One region of the Micromonospora sp. NPDC048830 genome, then DNA from elsewhere that is predicted to be linked to it. Evidence: riboswitches for the same ligand, from Rfam matches in the RefSeq annotation. Region 1 holds a riboswitch; each other region holds the start of a gene.
The links. Region 1 has a riboswitch for cyclic di-AMP ahead of ACGFIZ_RS10330 (C39 family peptidase). Riboswitches for the same ligand answer to the same signal wherever they lie in the genome.
Positions count from the first base shown of each region.

Region 1 (7,138 bases):
CACCTCGCAGAACCCGGCGTCGGCCCGGCAGCTCGCCCGGCTGGAGGAGCTGCTCGCGGCGGACCGTGCCCGCACCGGCCGCCAGCACGTCTGGGGTGCCGCGGCCAGCCGGGGGATGTCCCTGGTCGACTGCGTCAACCGCTCCGACGCGCTCGTCTCGGACGTCTCCGGCGTGATCTCCGACTACCTCTACTCGGGCAAGCCGTACGCGGTGACGGACATGGGCGCCGACGGCGACCGGTTCGTCGAGCGGTTCCCGCTGGCCGGGTCGGGCTACGTGCTGCGGCGGGACGCCGGCAACCTCGACGAGGTGCTCGGGCGGCTGCTGGACACCGACCCGTCGGCGGCGGCCCGGTGGGCGACCCGGGCCCGGTACCTGGGCGACTTCCCGGCCGAGTCGTACGCCGAGGCGTTCCTGGCGGCGGCCCGACGGGAGCTGGCGGCCGGCGGGGAGCCGACCGCCGCGCCCACGCCGCGCGCCGCCGAGGCCGTCGCCCACGACGGCTCCCCCCTGTCCCCGACAGCCTGACCCGGCGCCCTCACCCCGGCTGATCAGCCGACCCGGCCGGTCAGCCGACCCGGCCGGTCGGCCCGCGTGCGGGGCGAGGTCAGCCCCGCGCGGGCGTCGCGTACGGGGCGAGGAGGGCCAGGACCGCGGCCGGGTCCTCGACGTGGGCGTTGTGGCCCAGGGCGGGCCGGCGCCCGGTGTGCGGGGAGGACGGGTCAGGCCGAGTAGCCGCGGGTGGCGGCCCAGTTCGCCAGCGCGATCGTGCTGATCCAGTACGACGGCACGGCCGGGTTCGCCGAGTCGGCGATCTTCACCGTGCGGCCCTGGTCCTCGTACCCGACGACGGCGATGTAGTGGCCGCCGGGGAACGAGTGCCAGCCCCCGTCGACGTCGGTGGCGGAGCCGGCGATGTTCACCACGACGCCCCGCCCGGCCGAGATCGCCTTGACCACGTCGGCCTGGAGCTGGTCCATCTGCGCCGGGGTGGCGGCGTTGCCCGGGATCATCCGGGTCTTGTAGGGGCTGCCCTTGACCATCTGGTTGAGCACCCGGGTGGTGTCCTCGGCCGAGTTGGTGCCCATCTCGGTGGTGCCGAGCTTGACGCCCAGGGTGTCCTGGTCGCTGGCGATCCCGGTGGCCGACAGCGCGTTGCGCACGGCGGCGGGGCCGCAGTTGTAGTAGGTCGTCTGCGCCTGGTAGTCGTAGTCGAGGGCCTTCGACGACGGCGGCTTGGGGGCGGCCGGCCTCGACTCGGACTGCGTGGGGGCGGCGGTGGCCGTCAGGTCCGGGTTCGCCGCGGTCGAGGTGGCGCTCGGCGCGTCGGTCACGGCCCGGGCCTGGCCCCGGGTCGCCGCGCCGTCGAGGCGGGGGGCGATCTCGGCGACGGCCGTCGTGGCCTGCCGGGGGGCGGAGGCGTCGTCGCCGTTCGCGAGCAGCGCCCCGGTGCCGGAGGCGAGCAGGAGCGCCGCGGCCGAGCCGGCGACGATCTGGTACGGCCGCCGGGCGGCGAGACGCCGCAGCTGCTGCTTCAGGTTGTCGTTCACGCGTTCCTCCACGGGACGGACAACCAAGAGGTGTGGTGGTGCTGCACGAGGATGGAACTCCTTCCGACACCGCCTACCGGGTTAGCTGACGGATTCGGGCGGGAAGATCGCCCTACCACGGGCCGTGGCCCGCGGATTCACCCCACACGTGCACTGGGTCCCCGGTTCGTGTTGGTCACGATTGAGCGGGTCGGCGCGGCGTCGCCTCTTGCGATCGGTTACCGCACCGGACGGGCCGACACTACTGGCCGGTCGCCGGCCTGCCAACCGCGTGTCACCTGCTTAAACCTTCGACGGCCGATTTTTTTGCGGCACATCCGGGAACTGACGTGACTCAATGGGATAGGCGACCATTCCGGCGCCGCCGGTCGACAATCGGACAATCGGTCGTGATCGTCGGGGACTTGCAGTCTTCAAACACACCGAATGGTTGCCGACGCCCGTTTCCGAGGCGACGTGACCGGGCTCACCCGGCAGAGTTCGGCCCGTCGGCCCAGCATGTGGGCGGGCCGGGTCCAGTCAGCCCGGGCCGCGGGCCGGGGTCAGCCGGCCCGGGCCGGACGCCACCGGGCCACCCACGCGGGCCGCCGGGACGAGACCGCCGCGGGGGCTAGGGGCGCCGGGGCGGGACGGGCCCGCTCGGCCGCGGCGGACGCTTCGGCCGCCAGGATCCGGGCGGCCTCGGCGGCCAGCTCGGCGTCGCGCCAGGCGGCCCGCTCCCGCTCCGCCGCCGCCAGGTACCCGGCCCGCCTGCCGTCGCGTACCGCACGGGCCAGCACGACCTCCTGCTCCACCGGGTGCCGCCGGGGGTCCCAGCCGCCGCGTCGGGCGAAGACGTCGCAGAGCTGCCCCATCGACAGCTCGCCGCGCAGGTGGGCGGCCGTGGCGGCGTGGTGCAGCCAGCGCTCGCGGGCCGCGTACTCGGTGGGGGTGCGGGGGGTGCGGGGCGTCGGCAGGGCACCCGCGCCGCCGAACCGGCGGGCGGCCGTCTCCGCCGCGTCGTACGCCCGCCAGGCCCGCTCGGCGGCCTCCTGCGCGGCGAGCCACGCGTCGCGGCGGCGGCGGGCGGTCCGCGCGGCGCCGGCCGCCGCCACGGCCACCTCCTCGGCGTACCGGCGCAGGTCGGCCAACTCCTCGGCGGCGGCCTCGACGGCGGACGGAGCGGGATCGCCCGCCGGCTGGTCCCGCTGCGGGCGGGTCACCAGGACGGTGAGCACGGTCAGCGCCAGCACGAGCAGGACCAACCAGATGACGGCGGCCTGCGGCACCTCGATCAGGAACTGGTAGAGAACGGTGTCCAACGTCGGCACCTCACGGGGTGGATGCGGAAGCGGAGCCCGCACCGACCGACCGGGCGGCGCGGGAGCGCCACCGGAGTCGGGCCGGCGGGAACGCGAGGGGTCCTGGAGCGCGGTGGAAGCGGGCTCGGCCCGCGGGGCGTCAGGGCCGCGGGGGCGCGCGGGGGCCGGAAGCGGCGGGGGCGGGCCCGAGCGGCGCCCGGCCCGGCCCGGCCGCCCGGGCCACGGGGTGCGCGGTGGGTAGCGGCGGCATGGCCGCCCCGGCCGGGAGAGCATTGGCGGTGTACGCGGCGGCGGTGCCCACGCTCGCCGCGGCGTGGTCCGCGACGGCGCGGAGCCCGACCGGGGCGCCCGGAGCCGGGGCCGCCCCGGCGGGCGCGCCGAGCACGACCGGCCGGCCGGCGAACGGGGCGCCGGGGTCGGTGTGACCGACGGCGCTGATGGAGAGACCGCCGGCCGGGGACCGGACGGCAGACGCGTCGGCGGGGATCACGGCGTCGAACGGCAGCGAGCCGGCCCCGAGGGAGAAGGCGACCGCGACCGCGAGGCTGGTCAGCATCCGGGCGGCCGAGCGCGCGACCCACCACAGAGGACAGGTGAGCGCGACGGACGGCACGCGTCCACGCTACCGTCGCCGACGGTACGGCGCACGGACGCCGGGCGTGTCGGCGCGTCCGGCACGATCCGGTCGGGAATGCCCGCGTGCCGCCTGGGCCGAACCGGCGCTGTCGGCCAATGTGGAGCTGCCCGCGCAGACGGGGCAGTCCCCGGACGCACAGACGGGGCAGCTCCACAGCAGCCGACCGCCGGTGGTTCGGCCGGCACGCGTGGGGGCTCCGCGTGGGGGGGTCGGCGTGGGGGCTCTGCACTCGGGGCGCGCCGCCACCGGTCGGCGGCAGGCGGCCGGCGCCAAGCGGGCGGCCAGCGCCAAGCAGGCGGCCAGCGCCAAGCGGGCGGCCGGCGAGCCGGGGCGGTCAGCGATCGGGGAGAGCGGCGTACTCGCGGGGGCGCCCGCGCGGGGCGGGGACCGTGGGCGGCGCGACGGTGGCTTCCGCAGCCGACGGCGGCGCGACGGTGGGCTCCGCGGCCGGGGGCCGGGGCCGCCGGGGTCGGCGGGCCGGGCCGAGCCGGCGGGTCAGCGGCACCTCCACGAAGCGGTGCAGCAGCGCGGCCAGCCCGAGGTTTACCAGCAGGAACCCGATCGCGGCCAGCGGGCCCCACCAGCCGGGCAGTCCCGCGCCGAGCCGGCCGGCCAGCCGCAGGACGGTGATCATGACGAAGACGTGCACCAGGTAGAAGGCGAAGGAGACCTCGCCGAGCCAGACCATCGGGCGGCTGCGCCAGGGTGTCCGCGCGCCGCGCACGTCCGCGTCGGCCGCGGCCGCGATGACCAGCACGTACGCCGCGGCGAGCAGCGCCGCCCACAGCTCGGCGCGGACCCACTGCGCGGCGACGATCCAGGTGGCCACGAAGGCCAGGCTGGCCACGGTGAGCCGGGGGCCCCGCCAGCGGCCCCGCCGCAGCAGCTCGGCCGCGGCGACGCCCATCCAGAACTCCAGCGAGCGCACCACCGGGAAGATCTGGGTGAACCACCAGGTGCTCTCCTGCGGCACCAGGCGCTGGCCGGGCCAGAGCGCCAGGATCAGCAGGGGCACCGCCACGACCACCGCCCACAGCACCCCGGGGCGCACCCGCCGCACCACGGGCAGCGCGAACGGCAGACAGAAGTAGAAGAACAGCTCGCAGGACAGCGACCAGCTCACCGAGTTGACGCTGTAGAAGTATCCCGGGGTGGGGTCCCAGGCCTGGACGAGCAGGAGGTTCTCCACGGCGGCGCGGACGTTCACCGGCTCGGCGAACAGCCAGACCCCGGCCAGCAGCGCCACCGCCCACATCAGCAGATGGTTGGGATAGACCTTGGCGAGCCGGCGGCGCCAGAAGTCCCGCCGGCGATCCCCGTCCCGGGCCGACCACACCAGCACGAAGCCGCTGAGGATGAAGAAGAACTCCACGCCGGACAGGCCGAGGCTGAACGCCCAGCTGACGACGGCCTGGTAGTCGGGCTCGGCGACGACCCGCATCGTGCCGACGTGGTAGCCGAAGACCAGCAGGGCCGCGATCCAGCGCAGCCCGGTCAGCGAGGGCAGCCGGCTCGCCGGGCGGGCCGGCGCCTCGGCGCGTACGAGGGCGGGGGCGCTGGTCATGCCGGGCACCCTACCGGGCGGGCCGGCGGCGACGGCCGCTCGGCGTGCGCGTACCCGACGGCGGGGCTGGAATGACCTACTATCGCGGCGGCGGCGGCGCGGACACGATGAGAGGGAAGCCCCTGATGCACAAGCGGATCCTGCTGCGGGCCAAGAAGGGCCCGTTCGACGTCTATTCCCCCGAGGAGACGTTCGAGCGCAACTGGATCGGCGACAACACAGGCAATCTCGTGTTCAGCCACGCGGCGCACAAGATCCTGCGGACCGCGACGGCGGAGATCACCTCCTCGGAGTTCCGGGCCAACCCGCGCGACGCGGACGAGATCAACGAGCGGTACGACGTCTTCGTGGTGCCGCTGGCGAACGCCTTCCGGCGCAGCTACGCCCACCGGCTCGTCAACATGACCCGGCTCATCGAGCGGCTCAAGATCCCGGTGGTGGTCATGGGCGTCGGCGCGCAGACGAACGTCGACGGCGACCGCGAGTACCTGCGTCCGCTCGACGACGGGGTGAAGAGGTTCGTCAAGGCGGTGCTCGACCGGTCGCACACGATCGGCGTCCGCGGCGAGATCACCGAGAGCTACCTGCGCGCCCTGGGCTTCTCCGCGGTCGACGTGATCGGCTGCCCGTCGATGTTCCTGCACGGCGACAGCCTGCGGGTGGAGAAGAAGAAGGCCACGCTCACGGTCGAGGACCGGGTCGCGCTGACGATCTCCCCGTACGTGAAGTCGATGGCGAAGGTGATCACCTCGCACCACCGGCGCTACCCCAACCTGCGGTACATCCCCCAGGACCTGAAGACCCTCGGCACCCTCCTGTACGGCGACGCGAAGGAGGACCGGGGCAAGAGCGCCGCCATCCCGATCCACACCTCGCACCCGCTGTTCCTGGAGGACAAGGTACGGATGTTCGTCGACCCGTGGACCTGGATGGACTACCTGTCCCGGTTCGACTTCAACTTCGGCACCCGCATCCACGGCACGATCACGGCGCTGATCGCCGGCACCCCGGGCTACCTGTTCGCGCACGACTCGCGCACCCTGGAACTGGCCCGCTACTTCGACATCCCGCACCGGATCATGAAGGACGTGCCGGCCGACATCGACGCCATCCAGCTCTACGACGAGGCCGACTACACCGCGCTGAACAACGGGCACAAGGCCCGCTTCGAGACGATGGTGGGCTTCCTGGCCAAGCACGACCTGGGCCACTCGTTCGCCGACGGCGACAGCGCCGCCCGCTTCGACCGGCAGGTCGCCGCGACGACGTACCCCCCGGCCGTACGCGCGCAGAGCGCCGTCGACCCGGCCGAGCTGATCGCCCGCATCCAGTGGCTGCGCGACCGGAACGAGGAGCTGACGGAGACCGTCACCGAGCTGAACAGCCAGCGGCTGCCCGCCCGGGTGCGGGCGGCGGTGGGTGGCCGGGTGCGGCAGATCCTCAAGCGTTAACCCTCCGTGGGGTGGCTGTTCAGCCATCCCACGCCCGGCGGCAACGCCAGGTTCCGGGGCCGTCCATCCGGGCGGTCGAAATTGTCGGGCGTGGTCAATGAGCCGACGCGAAGCCCACTGCTGAGCATCGTCGTGCCCGTGCACGGCGTCGAGGCGTACCTGTACCAGTGCCTGGAGTCGGTCCTGGGCGGGCTGCCCGCCGCCGAGGCGGACGCCGTCGAGCTGGTCGCGGTCGACGACGCCTCCCCGGACCGGTGCGGGGAGATGCTGCGGTCGTACGCGGCCGGACGCCCCCAGGTGCGGGTGGTCGAGCTGACCCGCAACGTCGGGCTCGGCCTCGCCCGCAACGCCGGGCTGGAGGCGGCGACCGGCCGGTACGTCTGGTTCGTCGACAGCGACGACTGGCTGCCCCCGGGCAGCGTGCCGGCCGTGCTGGACCGGCTGCGCCGCGACGAGCCGGACGTGCTGCTGCTGGACCACCTGCGGGTGCACGAGAACGGCCGGTTGGAGGTCGACGCGAGCAGCCACCTGCTGCGCGGGATCGACGGCTGTGTCCGCCTGGCCGACCGGCCCGAGCTGCTGCGGGTCCAGCACACCGCGTGGAACAAGGTGGTCCGCCGGACGTTCCTCGACG
Region 1 is NZ_JBICUP010000008.1:86,520-93,657, reverse strand. It holds gene ACGFIZ_RS10335 (CDP-glycerol glycerophosphotransferase family protein) at 1-529, shown strand, start outside; gene ACGFIZ_RS10330 (C39 family peptidase) at 724-1,563, opposite strand; cyclic di-AMP (ydaO/yuaA leader) riboswitch at 1,607-1,749, opposite strand; gene ACGFIZ_RS10325 (hypothetical protein) at 2,094-2,861, opposite strand; gene ACGFIZ_RS10320 (hypothetical protein) at 2,992-3,465, opposite strand; gene ACGFIZ_RS10315 (acyltransferase family protein) at 3,824-5,053, opposite strand; gene ACGFIZ_RS10310 (polysaccharide pyruvyl transferase family protein) at 5,179-6,504, shown strand; gene ACGFIZ_RS10305 (glycosyltransferase family 2 protein) at 6,595-7,138, shown strand, end outside.

Region 2 (7,138 bases), on a different contig from region 1:
CGGGATCGTGGCCTTGCCCGCCTTCGGGACCACCACGAAGCCCTGCGCCCACTTCGCCGTCGGCGCGGACGCCGGGTTGTGGAACCAGGCCTTCTGCCCGAGGTACCAGATCGCCGTCCAGTCACCCTGGACGTCCGCGAGGGCGTACGTCTGCCCGGTCGAGGCGCGGGCGCCGTGGTCGGAGATGTACATCGTGTTCGGCGTGCCGTTCGGGCGCAGCCCGCGGTCGTTCACCAGCGGCGCGTCGGCGCTCGGCGCGGTGCGCAGGACGACCGAGGACGAGCCGCGCAGCGGGCACGGCGCGATCGGCGGCGGCGGGCTCGGGACGCCGGGCGGCTGCCGGTTGCAGCCGGTGAACGCCGGCTGGTTGCTGGCGTAGTCGGGGTCGATGGTGACCAGCCCGGTGTGCGGGGTGCCGGTCGACTGGAACGGCGCCTTCAGCAGGTCGAAGTAGTGCGACCAGTTCCAGTACGGGCCCGGGTCCCAGTGCATGCCGGCCACCGTCGACGCCACCGTGCCGGGGACGTTGTCGTGGCCGAGGATGTGCTGCCGGTCCAGCGGGATCTGGAACCGCAGCGCGATGTGCCGCACCAGCTTCGCGGAGGTGCGGTACATCGCCTCCGTGTACCAGGTGCCGTGGCCGGCGAAGCCCTCGTGCTCGAGGCCGATGGACTTGGCGTTGACGTACCAGTTGCCGGCGTGCCAGCCGACGTCCTTGGCCTTGATGTGCTGGGCGATGTAGCCGTCCACCGAGCGCAGCGTGTAGTGCCAGCCCAGGTAGTCCGCCCGCTTCACCAGGTTGACGCTGGGGATTCGTCGACGTGGGCGCTGGCGGCCTCGGCCGAGGCGACCCGCTCGGCGTCGGTCAGGTGCATCGGGCCGAACCCGCCGCTCGTGCTCGGGCGGCCGGCGTGGGTGTCCCACCGGGACTCCAGGTAGGACACGCCGAGCAGGACGCTCTCCGGCACGCCGTACTCGGCCGCGGCGGCCGCGTACTGCTGCTGCCGGTCGGTGGGTGCGTCGGCGGACCCGGTGCCGAGCGGCTCGGCCGCGACGGGCCCGGCGGCGAAGGGTAGGACCGCGGTGGCCGCTGCCACCACGGCGGCGAGCAGGACGCGTCTGCTCGCCGGTAGGTTGGATCGGGGCATCGAACCTCCCGAGTGAGGGTCTGGGTGAGGCCACCCTCCCGCCGCCGCCCCAAGGGGTCAATACCTTTCCGGTTATCGATATTGCGTGAAGGAAAGCTACGGAGACCCCGGTCATACGGAGTGTCACAGCCCGTCGGGTTGCGAATCGGTAACGCCCGTCTCTACTCTGGTCAACCGTCGGCCGGTCACAGCGCCGCCCACACCGGGCGGTGACGGCCCGACACCGCCGAGTCGCCTCCGGGCGAGCCGGGGACCCAGGTACGCCGGGGTGAATCCGCAGCCTCGCTGCGGTAGGGCGCTCTCCCTTCCCGCCCGAACCCGTCAGCTAACCCGGTAGGCGGTACGGAAGAAGGAGAACGGAGCCCGGTGGCACACCATGCCCCGCGGCGCCCGTCGCGCCGGTCGGCCCACGCCGACCGGATGCCGGCTGCGCCGCGTCCACGCTGGTCACGCTTCACCACCGCCCTGGCCGCCCTCGCCGGCGCCGCCGTCGTCCTGGCCGGCGTCGCGCCCCCGGCCCACGCCGAACCGTCGGTCGCCGAGATCGAGCAGCAGATCGACCAGGACTGGAACAAGCTCGAACCGCTCATCGAGCGGCACAACGCCACCCGCCAGGACCTCGCCGCGAAGCGGAAGCAGGCCGACGCGCTCGCCCGGCAGATCGGGCCGTTGCAGCGTCAGGTGGACGAGGCGATGGCGAAGGTCAACGGCCTCGCCGTCGAGGCGTACAAGGGTGAGAATCTTTCGGCCGTGAACGCGCTGCTGGGCAGCCGCTCCGCGAGCCAGATGCTGGGGCAGCTGGAACTGCTCGACCAGTTCGCCCACCGCCAGCAGCGCGACGTCCAGACGGTCGTCGACCTGCGCGACCGGCTGGCCGCGAAGAAGCAGCCGCTGGACGAGATGGTCGCCCAGCTCACCCGCACCGAGGCCCAGCTCGCGGCGAAGCGCAAGCAGATCAACGCCGAGATCGACCGGCTGCAGAAGCTCCGGATCAAGGTGTACGGCAACGGTGGCGGCGGCTCGCTGCGGCCCGCCCCGTGCCCGGCGAGCTATCCGGGCGGCGGCGCCGGGATCGCCGTCAAGTTCGCCTGCGCCCAGATCGGCAAGCCGTACGTGTGGGGCGCCGCGGGCCCGAACGCGTACGACTGCTCCGGCCTGACGATGGCCGCGTGGGCCAAGGCCGGCGTCTCGCTGCCGCACAACGCGGCCCGGCAGCGGGCCGTGACCGCCCGGGTGAGCCGCGCCGACCTGCGCCCCGGCGACCTCGTCTTCTATTACGCCGACCTGCACCACGTCGGCATGTACGTCGGTGGCGGCTGGGTCGTGCACGCCTCCCAGGCTGGCGTCCCGATCAAGATGAAGCGCGTCGACGACGGCCAGGTCAACAGCTACGGCCGCCCTGGTTGACGGGTACGGGGCCCCTGCGGGACGGGGGCCCCTGCTCGCCGCCGGGCGGTGTCAGCGGGTGGGCCAGGTGCGCCAGTTCCGCCAGGACCGGCTCGGGGTCGGGCCGCGCTGCCCCTGGTAGCGCGAGCCGTAGACGGCCGACCCGTACGGGTGCTCGGCCGGCGACGAGAGCCGGAAGATGCACAGCTGCCCGATCTTCATTCCCGGCCACAGGGTGATCGGCAGGTTCGCCACGTTGGACAGCTCCAGCGTGACGTGCCCGGAGAAGCCCGGGTCGATGAAGCCGGCGGTCGAGTGGGTCAGCAGCCCGAGCCGGCCGAGCGAGCTCTTGCCTTCGAGGCGACCCGCGAGCTGGTCGCCGAGCGAGATCACCTCCAGCGTCGAGGCGAGCACGAACTCGCCCGGGTGTAGCACGAACGGCTCGCCGTCGGGCACCTCCACCGCCGACGTCAGGTCGTCCTGCTGAATCGACGGGTCGATGTGCGTGTAGAGGTGGTTGTTGAAGACCCGGAAGAGCTTGTCGAGGCGTACGTCGATGCTCGACGGCTGCACCAGACTCGGCTCGAACGGCTCCAGGGCGAGCGTGCCAGCGTTCAGCTCGCTGACGAGGTCGCGGTCGGAGAGCAGCATCGCAACACCATAGCGATCCTGGTGACAGCCGCTGCGACCGGTTCGGGGGACCTGCGTGTCGTGGTCGCTGATCGTACATTTGTTCGATAGGATGCCGGCATGGCTTCCTGGTCCGAATTCGCCGCTGACGAGCCACGACTCGCCGACGGGATCCGCCTCCTCATGCAGCAGTACGGGCCGGGCTTCGGCTACCTGGCCACCGTCCGTGCCGACGGCGGGCCCCGGGTGCACCCGGTGTCCCCGGTGATCACCGACGAGGGGCTCTTCTGCTTCGTCATCGACTCCCCGAAGCGGCGCGACCTGGAGCGCGACGGCCGCTACGCGCTGCACTCCTTCCCACCTGAGGACAGCGACGACGAGGCGTACGTGGCGGGGCGCGCCCGGCCCGTGACCGACCAGGCGCGGGTGGCCCGGTTGGCCGAGATCGGGCGGGCCGCGCCGCAGGTCGACTGGCGGCTGTTCGAGTTCACCGTCGACGTGGCGATGCTGACCCGGCGGGCGCACGGCGGCTCGTCCGCTCCTGGCGACGGCCCGGGCCGGCCGGCCGTGCAGGTCTGGCTGGACCCGGTGGCGGCGAGGCCCGCGGGCGGCGCCAGTGTCGACGTACCCGATCAGGGGCCGGCCCGGCGCGCGCAGGGCGCCCACCGCGCGGCGGCCTGACCCCCGAAGACGCCGGTGCCGGCCCCGTCGTAGGACGGAGCCGGCACCGGAGTGTCAGCAGCGGTGGTACGTCAGGCCGCGCGGTAGGCGTTCCACGCGGTCAGCATCCGGCTCGCCTGACCAGGGGTGAACTGGTACATGCACGAGTCGTAGGTGTAGTCCATGAAGTTGGTGATCGGGTCCAGGCCCGCCGCGGTGCAGGTGTCCCGCCCGGTGGGGCACTGGAACGCCGCCGAACCCTCGGCCGGGGTGTCGTCCACACTGTCGCCGGCGCCGGAGCAGCCGCCCTGGAAGGTGTGGTACAGGTTCAGCCAGTGGCCGACCTCGTGGGTGCCGGTGTCGCCCTGGTTGTAGTTGGTGGCGGTGCCACCCGGCAGCGACTCGCCCAGCACGACTACGCCGTCCGAGCTGCTCAGCTTCCGCTGCGGGAAGGTCGCCCAGCCGAGCAGGTCGTCGCTCAGCTCGCCGAGGTAGACGTTCAGCGTGTTCTTGCCGCCCTCCCGCAGGGTGCTCTTCATCGAGCGCTCGGCGGACGAGCCGTACACGATCGGGTACCAGGTCGGGTTGGTGACCCGGTTGATCTTCTGCAGCTGGAACGCGAAGGCGGTGGCCGCGCCGCCGGTGGCGCCGCTGTACGCCTGGTTCAGCACGCTGATCTGCTGGGTGATCATCGAGTCCGGGATGTTGCCACCGGCCCGGGTGCTGTCCCGCTGGATGACGTGGACGATGACCGGGATGGTCACGCTCGCCACCGGCGTGGCCCCGGCGCCGGGGCGGAAGTTGGCCCGCTCGCGCAGCGCGGCGGCCAGGTCCGCCTCGCGCTCACGGACCTGGGCGGAGGTCAGCTCGTTCGGCTCGTGCTTGGCGTGGCCGCCGGCCTTGATCCGGGCGTCCGTGTGGACGTCGGCCGGCTCGACGCAGGCGTCCGACGGGGCGGCGGAGAAGGCCGAAGCGGCCGGGACGACGCCCACCGCGGCGGTGCTGAGCAGCAGCGCGAGGGTCGTCGACGCGACGCCGGCGGTCCGCCGGGTCAGCAGGTTGGGACGGAGTCCCATGGGCCCACCTCTTTCTGACGACGCGACAGGGGGTATGTCACGCCGAGGCTGAAACGTGGAGGTGACGTTACATCCGATCGACGAATTTGAGAATGGGCATGTGTTGCTGGGATGAAAACTTCTGGGGGTTTTTCCTGATGGAATGTCATCTTTGGGGGTGCCGGGGGCGCCGGTGACGCGCCCGAGGGGGGTACCTGGTGCGGAGTGGCGGTGACCTCAGGTACAGTGGTGCCGCCTGCGGGTGTAGTTCAATGGCAGAACATCAGCTTCCCAAGCTGACAGTGCGGGTTCGATTCCCGTCACCCGCTCCACACACGAAGGCCCTGGCCAGGACGTCAGTCCCAGCCAGGGCCTTCGATGTTGCTACCGCTTCTTGCGCTGCCCGTGCCCGCTGCGTGCCCGATTCCGGGTCTGCTTGATCTGGGAGCTGAGCGCGTTCGCGATGTGTTCGTCACGTTCCTGCGCGGTGTGCTGGTAGATCATGGCCGCGCGGGTGGAGGCGTGGCCCATCCGGGCCATCAGGTCGGCGAGGCTGGCACCGGTGCGAGAGGCCAGGGTGTTTCCGGTGTGCCGCAGGTCTGGAAGTTGGAGCGGCGCAGGACAGCGCCCTTCGCTCCGGTGAAGATGAGCGCGTCCTGATCGTCACCGACGAAGTCGTCCAGGTGGGCGCGGATGTCGCGGCGGATCGCGTCGGGGACGGTGACGGTCCGAATGCCGGCATCGGTCTTGGGTGGCCCGAAGGCGAGGCTTCCGTCTGAGCGCTCGACCAGGGTCGCGCGGACCGTCACGGTCCTACAGCGCGGGTCGACGTCGCGGCGGCGTAGCGCGGCGAGTTCTCCGTAGCGGAGGCTCGCGAAGGCGGCGAGCAGGACCAGGGCGCGAAGCCGGCCGGGCACGATGTCGGCGAGCTGGAAGACCTGGGCCACGGTGGCGACAGGTCGCTCAGCCGCGCGCTCGATGCGGCACCCTTGATCCGACAAGGGTTGCGCGGTGGTTGCGCAGGGCCATCCCGCCAGCCGTCGACCCGGGCGAGCCGAGCAGACCACCGCCCGGCCCGCCAGCGTCCGTACGTGCGTCAAGGTCCGCTTGACGTGGCGGGCCGGGCGGCGGCCCGCTCCCCGGAGGGCGGGTCGGCGGCAGACGGGATGGCACAACCGTTGACTCGGCGTGCGACTGTGTTTGCAGGCGCCTGGGATCGGAATGGAGAGCCGCTTGGATAGCCCCGATATGTCCACGATTGTGGAGTCGTATCGATACCGTCTGTTCGTAAGAGGGATGCGCCTCGCTCTGCTCTTCCCGGTAACGCTCGTGCTGATGGTGCTTGCTCGACTCGGCGTTGCGCCGAACGTCCTTGTGCCGCTCGTGATAATGCTCTTTGTTGCCATGGCGCTGGGCATCGTTACGACGTGGATTGGTGCAGTTCTCCTGATTCGGGAGACTTCGCGCTATTCGGGCGTGACAAGCGGGAGGGTTGATGTTCAGAAGTCCTGGGATCTTATCCAGCGAGCGATTACGGATATGTGCAACTTTCGCAGATGGTGAGCGCATCTGACAGTTGAGGCTGGGTGACCAACTGGGTGACGATCGACGCGGACAGGGGTGGACGCCCGTGGGCACTTCCGGACCGCTAATCCAGGTCAGTGCCGCCAACCCCGCAGCTCGTCAACGTGTGACGGTTCCTTCACACGGAAGAGGTCATTCGACGAACCTGCCATCCGGCATCATGAGCTCGTCGCGGACCAGCGGAACGAACGACGACCAGCCCCCGTCATCCACGGCCACCCTCATGCGGATACGCCCATCGCCGTCATCGAGGGCGTAGCTGACCACGCTGTACCGCTTGCCGTCCTCGCCGACGATCTGGCGTACGTCCTTGCCGTCGAGCATCGCGCGCCACTCGCCATAGCTGACGCTTTGCCATTCAGCCAGACGTGCATCGGCGAGCCGCACTGCTGTCTCCTTGTTCAGCCCCACCTACTCAGCCTCTCACCCGGACAACGCCCGCCCTCGATCACGTGCCCGATGCGTGCCCGATACAGGCATAAACACGAGCCAACGCCGGCATCGCGGCGGTCACAACCCGAACCCTCCGTCTTCCTGTACCGGGCGATGCGGCTACCCAACGTGCAGATCAACCCGATTCCCAAGCTGACAGTGCGGGTTCGATTCCCGTCACCCGCTCCACGATCGAGGCCCTGGCCAGGACGACAGTCCCAGGCAGGGCCTTCGATATTTGAA
Region 2 is NZ_JBICUP010000001.1:282,817-289,954, forward strand. It holds gene ACGFIZ_RS01360 (N-acetylmuramoyl-L-alanine amidase) at 1-795, opposite strand, end outside; gene ACGFIZ_RS01365 (hypothetical protein) at 792-1,148, opposite strand; cyclic di-AMP (ydaO/yuaA leader) riboswitch at 1,363-1,502, shown strand; gene ACGFIZ_RS01370 (NlpC/P60 family protein) at 1,569-2,555, shown strand; gene dcd (dCTP deaminase) at 2,607-3,185, opposite strand; gene ACGFIZ_RS01380 (pyridoxamine 5'-phosphate oxidase family protein) at 3,285-3,845, shown strand; gene ACGFIZ_RS01385 (zinc metalloprotease) at 3,917-4,900, opposite strand; tRNA gene ACGFIZ_RS01390 (tRNA-Gly) at 5,138-5,211, shown strand; gene ACGFIZ_RS01395 (hypothetical protein) at 5,264-5,419, opposite strand; gene ACGFIZ_RS01400 (hypothetical protein) at 5,419-5,826, opposite strand; gene ACGFIZ_RS01405 (hypothetical protein) at 6,113-6,442, shown strand; partial or broken gene ACGFIZ_RS01410 (hypothetical protein) at 6,596-6,924, opposite strand.
Region 2: linked by a shared signal. The riboswitch ahead of ACGFIZ_RS01370 (NlpC/P60 family protein) and the one ahead of ACGFIZ_RS10330 (C39 family peptidase) in region 1 are both predicted to bind cyclic di-AMP.

Region 3 (7,138 bases), on a different contig from region 1:
GTGCTGCCCAGTCTCGGCCTGGCCGCCGAGCGGGGGGTCGAGGACCCCGACGAGATCGTCGACATCCACATCGCGCACACCGTCGAGGCGATCCTGGCCAACTCGTCCGTGTTGGCCGCCGAGGTGGCCGACGGACGGTGCGCGGTGGTCGGCCTGTCGTACCGGCTCAGCGCGGGCGAGACACGGGCGGTGGCCGCGGTGCCGGTCGGCCTGACCGAGCCGCCGGCCGCCGCCTGACCCGCCCGGCCGCCGCCCGGTCTGCCCGGCCGCCGTCTGCCGCACCCGGCCGCTGTCTGTTCTGCCCGGCCGCCGCCCGGTCTGCCCGGCCGCCGCCCGGTCTGCCCGGCCGCCGCCCGGTCTGCCCGGCCGCGCCGGAGGCCGCCGGCCTCCCCCGCGTCCGCGTCGCCGGCACCCGAACGCGAACGAGGGTCGCCCCGCCCGGGACGGCCCTCGTTCGCGGGTCGGCGTCAGAGCAGCGACATGTGCACGTGGTCGGTGTGGTTGGACGGGCCGCTGTAGGACTTCCAGCCGGTGGCCGGGAACCAGATCTGCCGGTTCCAGATGACGTAGTAGATGCCCAGCCGGTCGGCGTTGCGGATGAGGAACGCGGCGAGGTTGTTGCCGTACATCCGGGTGTCGTTGTTGTGCCACGGGCTGAAGCCGCTGTTCTGCAGCGACCAGTCGCAGGCGCGGCCCTTCGGGTGCTCCCACGGCCCGCCGGGCCGGTAGCAGCCCACGAAGCGGTTGAAACCGGCCCGCTTGACCTCCTTGTACGCGTGCAGCGTGCGGGGGGTGATGCAGCCGGAGGTCGTCGGGTCGTTTTCGCTGCACGACTCCGGTCGCCAGCCGCCGTCCGCGGTCCGGCCGGGCGCGATCCGGGCCACCGGGGACGTGGCGGAGACCAGGCCGCCGGTGAAGCCCCGGCCGCCGACCAGCGCGAGGGCCTTCTCCGCGTCGTGCTTCTTCTTGGCCATGATCGCCGTTTGCTTCTGCTGCTCGCGCACCTCGGCGTCGAGCGCCAGCTTGGCCTGCTCGGCGCGGGTCTTGGCCTCGTTGACCCGGGCCAGTTTCTGCGCGTTGATCATGTTCAGCTCGTCGAGGGCGGACGCGCGCTGCACGAACGAGTCCGGGTTCCCGCTCTCCAGCAGCGCCGCCATGGCGCCGATCCGCCCCGTCCGGTACGACTGGGCGGCCAACTCGCTGACCTGCGGGGCGAGGGCGTCCAGCTCGAACTGGGCCCGCTGCACCTCGAGGGCGAGCTGCTGCTGGCGCTGCTTGGACTTCGTCAGCTTCGCCTTGGCCTGGCTGTAGTCGCGGTTGGCGGCCTCGATGACGTCGGTGATCAGCTGGGGCTCGTCGTCCTCCTCGTGCCCGGACGGGGTGGGGCCGGAGGGCTCGGCCATCGCCGGGGCGGCCGGTCCGGCGAGGATCGCCAGGGCCGCGAACACGGCCACCACGGGCGTCAACCAGCGGCGTAGGGGTGCCGTCACAGTGTTCCCTTCCGTCGTCCGCCGACCGGGTTAGCTGACGGGTTCGGGGCGGAAGTGGCCCCTACCGCGGTCGCGGATTCACCCCGGGTACCTGGTTCCCCGGCTCGCCTCGCGGCGATTGGGCGGTGGCCCCGCAGGCGCCGCTGCGCGCCTTCGGCGGTGACCGGCAGCGAGGTTACCTGAGAGCACTCCTGCGGATCTACGCCCAGAAGCCCGCCAAATGCGTCATTTCGTAATTGCTTTCGGTAATGGGTGACGCGTTTCGCAGGTCGCACAGTGGCGATCGTCGCGCTGAGTAGTCTCACCATGCGGCGTCCGTGCTCCCTTCTCGATCTCCGGGCCGGGACGGGGGGTGGATCGGCCCGGCCCGGAAGCCGTCGTGGGCCCCTCCTTTGCTCAACGCCTCCAGCGCGATTTCCCGTTCATTGAAACGGTGACCGGTGGTGGGCGTGCGCGGGGTGGGCACGCCGGCGGGGGAATCGCCGTCGGCGGCGGACCGGCCCGGGCTGGTGCGGCCGGCCGCGGTGACCACGGCGGCCAGGCCGGTGGTCAGCGGTACGGCGGCGATCAGGCCCAGCGTGGCGACCGCGCTGCGGACGATCTCCTGCGCCAGGAACTCGCTCGTCAGGAGCTCGGACACCGGGCGGGAGTCGGCGGTGAGCAGGAGCAGCAGCGGCAGGGACGCGCCGGCGTACGCCAGCACGATGGTGTTCACGGTGGAGGCGATGTGCGCCCGCCCGACCCGGGTGGCCGCCCGGTAGAGCTGCAACCGGGACAGCCCTGGGTTGGCGTGCGCCAGCTCGGTCACCGTGGCCGCCTGGGTCACCGTGACGTCGTCGAGCACCCCGAGCGAGCCGATGATGATGCCGGCGAGCAGCAGGCCGTGCAGGTCCACGTCGGCCTGGAACATCGACAGCGTGGTGGCGTCCTCGGTGCCGTACCCGGTGAGGTGGGTGGCGGCGGTCGCCAGGGTGCCGAGGACGCCGGTGAGCACCAGGCTGCCCAGGGTGCCGAGGACGGCCACCGACGTCTGCGCGGTGATCCCGTGGGTGAGGTAGAGCACCACGAACATGATCAACGCGGAGCCGACGACCGCGATCGGCAGCGGCGACCCGCCGCCGCCGATCCCGGGCAGCACGAACGTCAACAGGATGGCGAAGCTGGCGGCGAGGCCGGCCAGCGCGGCCAGCCCCCGCCAGCGGCCGAACGCGACGATCGCGAGCGCGAACACCAGCGCGAGCCAGAGCAGCGGCTTGCCGCGCTGGTGCTCGGCGATGTTGTAACTGGTCGCCGCCGGGTCCGCCGGGTCGGTCAGCCGGACCAGGACGATCCGGTCGTCGACGGCGACCGTGGGGGCGCCCGGGCCGGTCGGGATGGGCGTCTCGACCTGTTGCCCGGCGTCGGGCCCCTGCTCGACCCGTACGGTGACCGTGCCGCACGGGCCCGCCGCGGCGGCGGGCCCGCCCTCCGGCGCGTCCGGCTGCGGGGGACAGGGCTCCGTCACCACCCGGGTCACCGTGCCGTGGTACCGCGGGACGGCCGCCGCGTCGTCGGCCTGCGGACCGCCGCCGCGCGGCCAGAGAAGGATCGCGGCGACCACCGTGAGGGCGAAGAGCGGCAGCACGGTCGCGACGAGGATCCGCCGCACCCCGGGCGGGGTGGGCGGAGCAGCTCGGCTGTGGTCGGCGCCCATCGACGATCTCCAAACGGTGTCAGGCTGGGACGCGGGCCGGCGGCCCGGACGGCGCGGACGGACGGAGCGGATTCCGGATGACCATCGCCCCGGAATCGTAGCCAGGCCCACCTGCGGGCGCAGGGTGCGCGCCGGACTCCGTCGGTGGTTCGGCGCACGGCGGGCCGTGCGGGGCGGCATGTTGGAGACATGGGTCACGACGCGCACGCGGGGCACGGGAGCCGGGACGCGCCCGGGCGAACCGGCGGCCCCGGGCCACAGGAGGGAGACGCCGGGCACGACAGGCACGCGGGGCACGACCCGGAGATGTTCCGTCGCCGGTTCTGGCTGTGCCTGGCGCTGACCCTGCCGATCGTGGCCACCAGCGAGGTGGTGACGGACTGGCTCGGCCGCGTCCCGGAGTTTCCCGGCCGGTCCCTGGTCGGCCCGGTGCTCGGCTCGGTGGTCTTCTGGTGGGGCGGCTGGCCGTTCCTGGTCGGCGCGCTCCGCGAGCTGCGCGACCGGGCGCCGGGGATGATGCTGCTCATCGGGATGGCGATCAGCGTGGCGTACGCGGCCTCGCTGGCGACCAGCGTCGGCGCGTTCCGGCTCGACTTCTGGTGGGAGCTGGCCGCGCTGGTCACCATCATGCTGCTCGGGCACTGGCAGGAGATGAGGGCGATCGGGCAGGCCCGCGGGGCGCTCGCCGCGCTGGCCGCCCTGCTGCCGGACGAGGCGGAGCGGGTCCGGCCGGACGGCGGCACCGAGCGGGTGCCGGTGGCGGGGCTGCGCGTCGGCGACGTGCTGCTGGTCCGGCCGGGCGGCCGGGTGCCGGCCGACGGTCAGGTGGTCGAGGGCGCGGCCGAGTTGGACGAATCCATGATCACCGGGGAGTCCCGCCCGGTCGTCCGGTCGGCCGGGGACCGGGTCGTCGCCGGCACGGTCGCCACCGATTCGGCGGTCCGGGTGGAGGTGGGGGCGGTCGGCGAGGAGACCACCCTCGCCGGCATCCAGCGGATGGTCGCCGAGGCGCAGCGCTCCAGCGGCCGGGCCCAGGTGCTCGCCGACCGCTTCGCGGCCTGGCTGTTCTACGTCGCCGCCGCCACCGCCGTCGTGACGGTGCTGGTCTGGACCGTCATCGGCCGTCCCGACGAGGCCGTCGTGCGGACCGTCACCGTGCTGGTGATCGCCTGCCCGCACGCGCTCGGCCTGGCGATCCCGCTGGTCGTCGCGCTCTCCACGGCGGTCGCGGCGCGCTCCGGCATCCTCGTGAAGAACCGGCTCGCGCTGGAGCGGATGCGCGGAGTCGACGCGGTGCTGTTCGACAAGACCGGCACCCTGACCCGGGGCGAGCACGTGCTCACCGGCGTCGCGACCGCCGCCGGGACCGGGGAGGACGACGCGCTGCGGCTGGCCGCCGGGGTCGAGGCGGACAGCGAGCACCCGCTGGCCCGGGCGGTCGTGGCGGCCGCCGGGCCCCACGGCGGGGCGGCGCGCGCGGCCGGCTTCCGCTCGTTGCCGGGCCGGGGGGTCCAGGCCACGATCGACGGTACGGAGTACGCGGTGGGCGGCCCGGCCCTGCTGCGGGAGTTGGGCGCGGACCTCCCCGCCGAACTGGAGACGACCGCCGGGGACTGGGCGGCCCACGGCGCCGCCGTGCTGCACCTGGTCCGCCTGCCCCGCACGGTGCTCGCCGCGTTCGCCCTCGCCGACGAGGTACGCCCCGAGGCCCGGGAGGCGATCGCCGAGCTGCGCGCCCAGGGCGTCCGGACGATCGCCATGATCACCGGGGACGCCGGTCCGGTGGCCCGGGCGGTCGCCGCCGACCTCGGCTTCCGGCCCGGGGTGGACGAGGTGTTCGCCGAGGTGCTGCCGGCGGACAAGGACGAGAAGGTCGCCGAACTCCAGCGCCGGGGGCTGACCGTGGCGATGGTGGGCGACGGGGTGAACGACGCCCCGGCGCTGGCCCGGGCCGACGTGGGGCTCGCGATCGGGGCCGGCACCGACGTGGCGATCGAGTCCGCGGGCGTGGTGCTCGCCTCGTCCGACCCGCGCGGGGTGGCCGCCGTCGTCCGGCTCTCCCGGGCGTCGTACCGGAAGATGGTGCAGAACCTCGCCTGGGCGGCCGGCTACAACGTGGTCGCGTTGCCGCTGGCCGCCGGCGTGCTGGCCCAGGCCGGGGTGACGTTGAGCCCGGCGGCCGCCGCGGTCCTGATGTCGGCGTCCACCATCGTGGTGGCCCTGAACGCCCAGCTGCTGCGCCGGGTGCGCCTCGGCCCGGGGTGACCGGATTCCGGCTCCGGGCGTCCGCCGGTGCGGCGCCGGCCGGGCAGGCTAGCGTGGGTGCGTGCGGGCGGCGGCGCAGACGACGACCGGGCGGTGGGCCCGGCTGGCCCTGCTGCTCTGCACCCTGGTCGGGCTGACCGCGATGCACACGCTCGGCCACGGCGGGCACGCCGCCGGCGGGGCCCACGAGGGTCACCACCCCGCCGGGCCGCCGGAACCGCGGCCGGTGCTCGTCGCCCACGCCGCCGCGCCGGCCCCAGCCACTCGAGCGGAGCTGTCGGCGTGGTCGGGCGCGAGTCACGGCGACTGCCCGGAAGGCGGGTGCGCCCTCGCCCGGCCGCTGCCCGGCGACGGAAGCGGCGGGAGCCTGCCCGGGTGGAGCGTCTGCCTGGCGGTCCTCGGCGCGTTCGGGCTGGCCGTGCTGGTGGCCGTGCTGCTGCTGGCGGGGGCGCGGGCCGTCGGGGTGGCCGGCGGCGCGAGCGCCGGAGGTTCGCCCGGCCCGCGCGCCCCGCCGCCCCGTCCGGTCGGCCTGCGGCTGGCCGAGATCTCGGTGTCGCGTACGTAGGACGCCCCGCGCGGGTGCCCGGCCCCTGGCCGGTTGCCCGGCGCTCCGTGCTGCCCTCGTACGTTCCGACCCGGAAGGATTTGAAGACGATGAGAACCCGTACGACCGCCCGCCGCGCCGCCCTGGCCGGGATGGGGCTCACCGCCGCCCTGGCCCTGGCCGCCTGCGGCTCCGCCGACTACTCCGGCCACCCCTCGTCCGGTCAGGGAACGCCGGCCGCGACGGTGAGCAGCGGTGCCCCGGCCAGCGAGCCGGCCACGTTCAACGACGCCGATGTGATGTTCGCCCAGATGATGGTCCCGCACCACCAGCAGGCGGTGGAGATGGCGGAGCTCGCGGAGACCCGGGCCGCCGACGCGGAGGTCAAGGGCCTGGCTGCCCAGATCAAGGGCGCCCAGGACCCGGAGATCGCCACGCTGACCGGCTGGCTCGCCGCGTGGGGCCGGCCGCTCCCGGCCGCCGGCTCCGGGCACGGGCACGGGCACGGGGCGGCTCCGTCCCCGACCGCGCACGACATGCCGGGGATGATGTCCGAGGCGGACATGACGAGCCTGGCGAGCGCGACGGGTACCGATTTCGACCGTCGGTTCCTGACGATGATGATCGCCCATCACGAAGGGGCGATCAGCATGGCGAAGGACGAGTTGGCGAAGGGCGCCAACGCCGACGCCAAGGCGCTGGCGCAGCGGATCGCCACGAGCCAGCAGGCCGAGATCGACGCGATGAACAAGATCCTCGCCCGGCTGTGACCCCGGTCCGCCCCGCGTCGGAGGTTGCCGGCGCGGGGCGGACCGCCGGGGCGGTGGGTCGTCAGCCGCGCTTCATCAGGCGGCCGACGGCGGCCATCATCTCGGTGGCCATCTCGTCCGCCCGCCCCTCGGCGGCACCCTCGTGCATGCAGTGCCGGGCGTGCCCGTCGAGCAGGCCGAGGGCGACCTTGTCCAGGGCGGCCTGGATCGCCGAGATCTGGGTGAGCACGTCGATGCAGTAACGGTCCTCGTCGACCATCTTCTCGATGCCGCGGACCTGGCCCTCGACGCGGCGGAGCCGCGCGAGCAGCTGGTCCTTGCTGGCGGTGTACCCGCGGATGGGGGTGGGCGTCGGTCCGGTCATGCGATCGAGGAT
Region 3 is NZ_JBICUP010000021.1:11,226-18,363, reverse strand. It holds gene ACGFIZ_RS18885 (carbonic anhydrase) at 1-237, shown strand, start outside; gene ACGFIZ_RS18880 (coiled-coil domain-containing protein) at 468-1,490, opposite strand; cyclic di-AMP (ydaO/yuaA leader) riboswitch at 1,495-1,625, opposite strand; gene ACGFIZ_RS18875 (YibE/F family protein) at 1,792-3,183, opposite strand; gene ACGFIZ_RS18870 (copper-translocating P-type ATPase) at 3,373-5,448, shown strand; gene ACGFIZ_RS18865 (hypothetical protein) at 5,510-6,013, shown strand; gene ACGFIZ_RS18860 (DUF305 domain-containing protein) at 6,103-6,762, shown strand; gene ACGFIZ_RS18855 (metal-sensitive transcriptional regulator) at 6,824-7,126, opposite strand.
Region 3: linked by a shared signal. The riboswitch ahead of ACGFIZ_RS18880 (coiled-coil domain-containing protein) and the one ahead of ACGFIZ_RS10330 (C39 family peptidase) in region 1 are both predicted to bind cyclic di-AMP.

Region 4 (7,138 bases), on a different contig from region 1:
GTCGGGGACGCGCACGACATCACCCCGACGCTGGAGAAGATGTACCGGGCGATGGGGCACGAGGTGCCGCAGGTCAAGCGGATCCTGGAGCTGAACCCGGGGCACCCGCTGGTGGAGGGGCTGCGCACGGCCCACGAGCAGGGCGCCGAGTCCGACGCGCTCGCCGACACCGCCGAGCTGCTGTACGGCATGGCGCTGCTCGCCGAGGGCGGCGAGCTGGCCGACCCGTCCCGGTTCACCAGGATCCTGGCCGACCGGCTGGCCCGCACCCTCTAGGGCGGCGGAGGACAGGTACGAGCCGGCCGGCGCCACGAAGGCGCCGGCCGGTTCTGCCGTGCGGGCCCCTCTCACGACCGCTGATTTCGACACCGAAGGTCCACCAGGCCGGGTGTGCCTCCTGTGGCGATGAGGTGTCCTGTCCGGAGGGCCCGCCGCTGGCCGTCCGGCCGGTGGACATCCCCGCGTCGGCCGAGGACGAGCTGCGGCGCGCCCTGTCCGGCCACGCCGCGCCCACGGAGCAGGGCGTCCGCGCGGCGCTGGCCGGAATGGACCTCGACCCGCTGTTCGCGCAGCAGGTCACGGCGGCGGGCGGGGTCGTCGGAGTGGCGCTGCGCGGCAGCCAGTACGACTGCCTGCTGGCCCGCGTCGACGGTGAGCGGGTGGAGGTGTGGCGGCCGAGCCGCGTCCAGCTCGCTCCCGGGGAGTTGAGCTGCACGGCCGACGTCGCCGCGCGCGGGCTGGGCCAGCGCCCGCCGCACTGACCTGAGTGGGGGATGGCCCGCGTCGGCGATGGGCGGGATCGGACGGAACTCACGATGCGTGACCGCCCTGTGTGGGGGAGGGCCGGGTCGGAGTCGGTCCATCGGGCGCCATGCACGTCCGGCGCGGCGGCGCAAATCGACTGTGGAGCCCGTCGCCCGAGCGGGTGACGAAGGCGACAAGAGGTGGGCGGCCGTCGCGGATGGTGCCTAACGTCGGTCGGGTCCACGAACGTGGACACCACGGTCGGTAACGCCTAATCCTGCCGCCGGCCGTCGGCACCTTGTCCTCAGGGCAGGAGCGGGGGACCCAACGTTCCTCGGTGCACCGTCACCTCGGGGTGAAGCCGCCACCGGCGGCCGGGCTCCTCGGCCCGAACCCGACAGCTCACCTCGTCGGCGTGGAGGATCACCATGGCAACTGAATACCTCGCCCGCCATCGTCGGGTGACCGCTCGCCGTGCCGCCGTCGCCGCGGGCGCCGTCGCCGGGGCCGTCGCCCTGTTCGGGCCCGCCGCCCCGGCCCAGGCCGCGGTCAACTGGGACGCCATCGCCCAGTGCGAGTCCGGCGGCAACTGGCACATCAACACCGGCAACGGCTACTACGGGGGCCTGCAGTTCTCGCAGGGCACCTGGGCCGGCTACGGCGGCAGGAAGTACGCCGCACGCGCCGACCTGGCGACCCGCGGCGAGCAGATCCGCATCGCCGAGAAGGTGCTCAGGGGCCAGGGCATCGGGGCGTGGCCGACCTGCGGCAGGAAGGGCGGCTCGACCAAGACGTACCGCCCGAAGTCGGAGACGAAGGCCGCCCCGAGGAAGGAGCGGTCCTCGCGTACCGAGACGCCGGCGTCGCGGAGCAGGCGGGACACCACGAGGAGCGCCCCGGCCACCGGCGGCGGCCGGACCTACGTGGTGCGGTCGGGGGACACCCTGTCGGAGATCGCGCAGGCCAAGGGCGTCCGGGGCGGCTGGCGCGCGCTGTGGCAGAGGAACGAGCGGGTGGTGGGCGACCAGCCCGACCTGATCTTCCCCGGCCAGCGGCTCAGCCTCTGACGCACGGTCGTCGGCCGATGCGGCCCGGCGACCCGGCACACCGAAGCGCCCGGCCGGTCCTCCGGCCGGGCGCTCCCGTCCCAGGGTCCGGGGTCGGGGACGCGTGGACTCCGGGCCGGCTGGGTAACACCGGCGGGCATGAGCACCAGCACCAGGACCAGGCCCGACGAGGCCGCCCCGGGCCGCGTCGGCACCGTCGCGGTGGTCGCCCACCGGAAGAAGACCCTCGGCGGCGGCCTCGACGAGTTGCGCGCCACGCTGGCCGGCGCCGGCGTCGACGACCTGCTCTGGTACGAGGTGCCCAAGAGCCGCAAGGCGCCGAAGAAGGTCCGCAAGGCGCTCGACAGGGGCGCCGGGCTGGTCTTCGTGTGGGGCGGCGACGGCATGGTGCAGCGCTGCGCCGACGCCCTCGCCGGCACCGGGGTGCCGATGGCGATCCTGCCCGCCGGGACGGCGAACCTCTTCGCCACCAACGTGGGCGTCCCGGCCGACCTGCCTGAAGCGGTGCGGGTGGGCCTCAGCGGCCGGCGGCGCCGGCTCGACCTGGGCCGGCTCAACGGCGAGCACTTCGCGGTGATGGCCGGCGCCGGCTTCGACGGCGAGCTGATCGGCGAGGCCGACCGCCGGCTCAAGGGCCGGCTGGGCCGCCTGGCGTACGTGTGGACGGGGCTGCGGCACGTCCGCGGTGAGCTGGTCCGCACCCGGGTCCGGGTGGACGGGGCCGACTGGTTCGACGGCGAGGCGAGCTGCGTGCTGTTCGGCAACGTCGGCACGATCACCGGGGGCATTCCCGCGTTCGACGACGCCCGTCCCGACGACGGCGCGCTGGAGGTCGGGGTGGCCACGGCGGCCGGCGCGGTGGACTGGGCGCGGACGCTCGGGCGGATGGCCGCCGGCCGCTCGGACGAGTCGCCGTTCGTGCGGATCACCCGGGGCCGGAAGATCACCGTACGGTTCGCCGCGCCGCGGACGTACGAGCTGGACGGCGGGGCGCGGGCGGAGACGAAACGGCTGAAGGTCAGGGTGCGGCCCGGGGCGCTGACGGTCTGCTGCCCCGACGACTGACGGTCGGAGCCCGGCTCACCCGAGGGCCGCGGCGCGCGCCCGGGCGCGGCGTACCACCGCCGGCAGCCGCCGCGCGGCCAGCCGGGCGAGCGCCGCGCAGCCGATCCCCACGGCCAGGGACGCGACCAGCGCCGCCCACCGCGACCACGGGGCGACCAGCGGCATCACCTGCCAGTGGGTGAGGTAGACGTACAGCGAGCTGCCGGCCAGCAGCGCCGCCGCCCGGTTGACCACCCGCCGGCTCGGCAGCCGGGGCACCCAGACCAGCAGCGCGAACCCGGCCACGACCAGCGCCTCCCGCGCGGGCTGACCGAAGAACCCGGGCACCGTGAGCAGGGCGGCGGCGGTGACCACGACGCGCCGGGCGGTCGTGTCGGCGCGGGCCGCCGCCCAGCCGAGGGCGAACAGCCAGAACACCACGACGGCGGACGGGACGTGGCCGCGGTCGGCCAGCCCCGGCAGGTCGTACCGGGTGACGAGGCCGAGCGCGGCGAGGGTGAGCGGCAGCGCGAACGGCAGCCGCCGCTCCAGCCGGTCCACCGCGGGCACGGCCAGCAGCGCGACCGCGGCGAGCAGGATGTACACCAGCGCCTCGACGAACCAGAACTGCCACTCGGTGGCCCCGTCGTGCGGCCCGAGGACGCTGTTGAGCAGCAGGACGTTGGTCAGCCCGTAGTCCCCGGTGACCGCGCCGGCCGCGGCGATCCAGAGCACCGCCGGCAGCACCACCCGGGCGATCCCGCGACCGGCCGCGCGCAGCCGGTCCCGGCGGGGCGCGTCGGTCAGCTGGAACCGGGCGAAGTTGAACCCGGCGACCGCGAGCAGGAGATGGGCGCCGCCCTTGACGGTGAACAGCGGGATGTGCGACCCGACGATCGCGACGATGGCCGCCGCCCGCAGCGCCACGCTCGTCTCCAGCACGGCGGTGCGGCGGCGGGGCGCCTCCGGCGCGGGCGGGCGCAGGTCCCGGATGGCGGTGGTGTGCCAGTCGGCGGGCAGCCCGCCCAGGGCCTCCTCCAGCCGGACGGACATCTCCACGTACGACAGGGAGTCGCCGCCGAGGGAGACGAAGCTGTCGTCCGGGGTGACCTCGGTCACGTCCAGTACCCGCTCGTACAGCCGGCACAGGTCGGCCCCGGCGGCGTCCGGCGGGTCGGCGGGAAGCGCGAGCAGGGCGGTCCGGTCGGGCTTGCCGTTGCCGAGTCGGGGCAGTTCGGCCAGCATGTGCACCCGCACCGCCCGCGCCGGCAGGCCGGCCGCCGCGGCGGCGAGCCGCCGGACACGGTCGGCCTCGGCCGGGGCCTGTGCCGCCACGACCAGCTCCCGGTCGGTGCCCGCGCAGTACGCCGACACGCCGGCCGCGCGCAGCCGCTCCTCGACCCGCGCCAGGTCGACGCGCAGCCCGAAGACCTTGGCGAACCCGCCGACGCGTCCCACGATCTCCCACAGGCCGTCGGGGGCGCGGCGGGCCACGTCGCCGGTGCGCAGCTCGTCGACGGTGCGGCCGAGGGCCAGGTCGGCGGGACCGTCGGCGTAGCCGAGCATCACGTTCGGCCCGGTGTAGACCAGCTCGCCGGTGTCCGGCTCCGGCCGGTCGGGCAGGGGGCGCAGCCGGAACGAGCCGCCGGGCACCGGGACGCCGATCGCCTCCGGGCGGGTGGCCGCCAGACGCGGCGGCAGGTACGCCATCCGGGCCGTGGCCTCCGTCTGGCCGTACATGACGTACAGGTCCCAGCCGCGCCGGCGGCCGAGGGCGGCGTACCGGGTCACCCGCTCGGGGTCGAGCCGTCCGCCGGCCTGCGTGACGTAGCGCAGGTGGGGCAGGCGCATCTCGGCGAAGCCCACCCGGTCCAGCAGCTCGAAGGTGTACGGCACGCCGGCCAGGGCGGTGCCCCGGGCCGCGCGGAACAGTTCCCAGAACCGGCGGTCGGCCACGGACAGGTCGGTGAGCACGAGCGCGGCCCCGCGCAGCAGGTGGCTGTTGACCACCGACAGCCCGTAGCAGTAGTGCAGCGGCAGGGTGGTGGCGGCCCGGTCGGTGTCGCGGATGCCCAGGTAGCCGGCGATGGCCTCGGCGTTGGCCTGGAGGTTCGACCGGGACAGCCGGACGAGCTTCGGCGAGCCGGTCGAGCCGGAGGTGCTCAGCAGCAGGGCCAGGTCGGGGTGCAGCTCGTGCCGGCTGGCCGGGTGGCGCTCGTCGACCACCAGCGTCCCGCCGACGCGGCGCAGCACCACGTCCGGGTCGTACGACCGGATCAGCGCGTCGGTCGCCGCGGCGTTGTCGCCGGGCGCCAGCAGCAGGGGGTGTCCACCCGTGAGGGCGGCGAGGTAGCCGACCAGCTCGTCGAGGCGGTTGGCGCCGGCGAGCAGGACCAGCCGCCGGTGCGGGCCGAGGCGGGCGGCGAGGTCGGCGACGCGGCCGGCCAGGTCCTGGTAGCTGAGCCGGGCGTCCGCGGTGATCACGGCGGGGCGGTCGCCGTGGCCGCCCAGGGCGGCGGCGAACGGCACCGCCTCGACGGCGGGGAGCACGCGCATGGCGCACAGGTTAGGGCAGGCTCACCTCACTCGGGAAGCCCGGGTCGGACGAGTCACAGCCGGCCTGGTCGGCGGAACGGACTTGCGCGGAGTCGATAGCTAAGGTAAGCCTTACCTGTGCAGAAGCGTCTGAGTGTCATGCTGGCCGCCACCCTGGCCGGCCTCCTCTCCCTGACCGCCTGCGGTGGCGGCGACGACGGCGGCGACCCGGGCAAGCCGAACGACAAGCGGCTGACGATCTACAGTGGCCGTAGCGAGGCCCTGGTCAAGCCGGTGCTGGAGAAGTTCGAGAAGTCCTCCGGGATCAAGCTGGACGTCCGCTATGGCACCACCGCCCAGATGGCGGCCCAGCTGCTGGAGGAGGGCGACCGCAGCCCCGCCGACGCCTTCTTCGCCCAGGACGCGGGCGCGCTCGGCGCCGTCACCAAGGCCGGCCGGCTCGCCACCCTGCCGCAGGAGGTGCTGGACCGGGTACCCGCGGCGTACCGGGCCAGCGGCGGGCAGTGGGTCGGCGTCAGCGGCCGGTCCCGGGTGCTCGCCTACAACACCGACCAGGTCACCCAGGACCAGCTGCCCACGTCGGTGTTCGAGGTGACCGACCCCCGGTGGAAGGGCAGGATCGGCGTCGCCCCCACCAACGGCTCGTTCCAGGCGTTCGTCACCGCGCTGCGGGTGCAGCACGGCGACGCCAGGGCGAAGGAGTTCCTGACCGGGCTCAAGGCCAACGAGCCGCAGATCCGCGAGAACAACGTCCAGATCGTCGCCGATATCGACGCCGGCAAGATCGCGGTCGGCCTGGTCAACCACTACTACGTCTACGAGCTGGCCAAGGAGCGCGGCGGCGACCCCACGACGCTCAAGGCGCGGCTGCACTTCTTCCCCGACGGCGACACCGGCGGGCTGGTCAACGCGGCCGGCGTCGGCCTGCTCAAGCGGGCCGGCTCCGACCCGGACGCCCGCGCCCTGGTCGACTACCTGCTCGGCACCGAGGCGCAGACCTACTTCGCCACCCAGACGTTCGAGTACCCGCTGGCCGCCGGCGTCCCGGCCGCGCCCGGCCTGCCGCAGCTCGCCACGCTCGAGGCGCCGAAGATCGACCTGAACGACCTCGACACGCTCGACGCGACGGTCGCCATGATCAAGGAAACGGGGCTGGCCTGAACGGCGTCCTCGCCGGTGACCGCCGGGCCGGCACGCCGGCCCGGCGGTCACCGCGCCGTATCCTGCCCCGACCCGGCCTGACCGCCGCGTCGGCCGCCGCCGTCGCGGTCGCCCTGCTGCCCCTGGTCTACCTGGGCGTACGGGCCGGCGAGGCCGGCTGGGACCGGATCGCCGACGAGCTGTTCACCGACCGGGTCGCCGTGCTCGCCGGCCGCAGCCTCGCCCTGGCCGCCGTCGTCACCGCCGCGTGCACCGTGCTCGGCGTCGGCGCCGCGTTCCTCGTCGCCCGCACCGACCTGCCCGGCCGGCGCGCGTTCGGCGTCCTCGCGGCCCTGCCGCTGGCCGTGCCCACGTACGTCGCCGGGTTCGCCTGGATCGCCACCGTGGACGGGTTCGCCGGCTTCTGGGCGGCGGCGCTGCTGCTCACCGTCTGCTCCTACCCGTACGTCTTCCTGCCGACCGTCGCCGCGCTCACCCGCGCCGACCCCGGGCAGGAGGAGGTGTCCCGGTCACTGGGCCGCGGCCCCTGGGCCACCCTGTTCGGGGTGACCCTGCGCCAGGTCCGG
Region 4 is NZ_JBICUP010000010.1:95,189-102,326, reverse strand. It holds gene htpG (molecular chaperone HtpG) at 1-276, shown strand, start outside; gene ACGFIZ_RS11980 (hypothetical protein) at 411-761, shown strand; cyclic di-AMP (ydaO/yuaA leader) riboswitch at 1,003-1,170, shown strand; gene ACGFIZ_RS11975 (transglycosylase family protein) at 1,173-1,811, shown strand; gene ACGFIZ_RS11970 (diacylglycerol/lipid kinase family protein) at 1,950-2,876, shown strand; gene ACGFIZ_RS11965 (AMP-binding protein) at 2,892-5,411, opposite strand; gene ACGFIZ_RS11960 (iron ABC transporter substrate-binding protein) at 5,550-6,572, shown strand; gene ACGFIZ_RS11955 (ABC transporter permease) at 6,632-7,138, shown strand, end outside.
Region 4: linked by a shared signal. The riboswitch ahead of ACGFIZ_RS11975 (transglycosylase family protein) and the one ahead of ACGFIZ_RS10330 (C39 family peptidase) in region 1 are both predicted to bind cyclic di-AMP.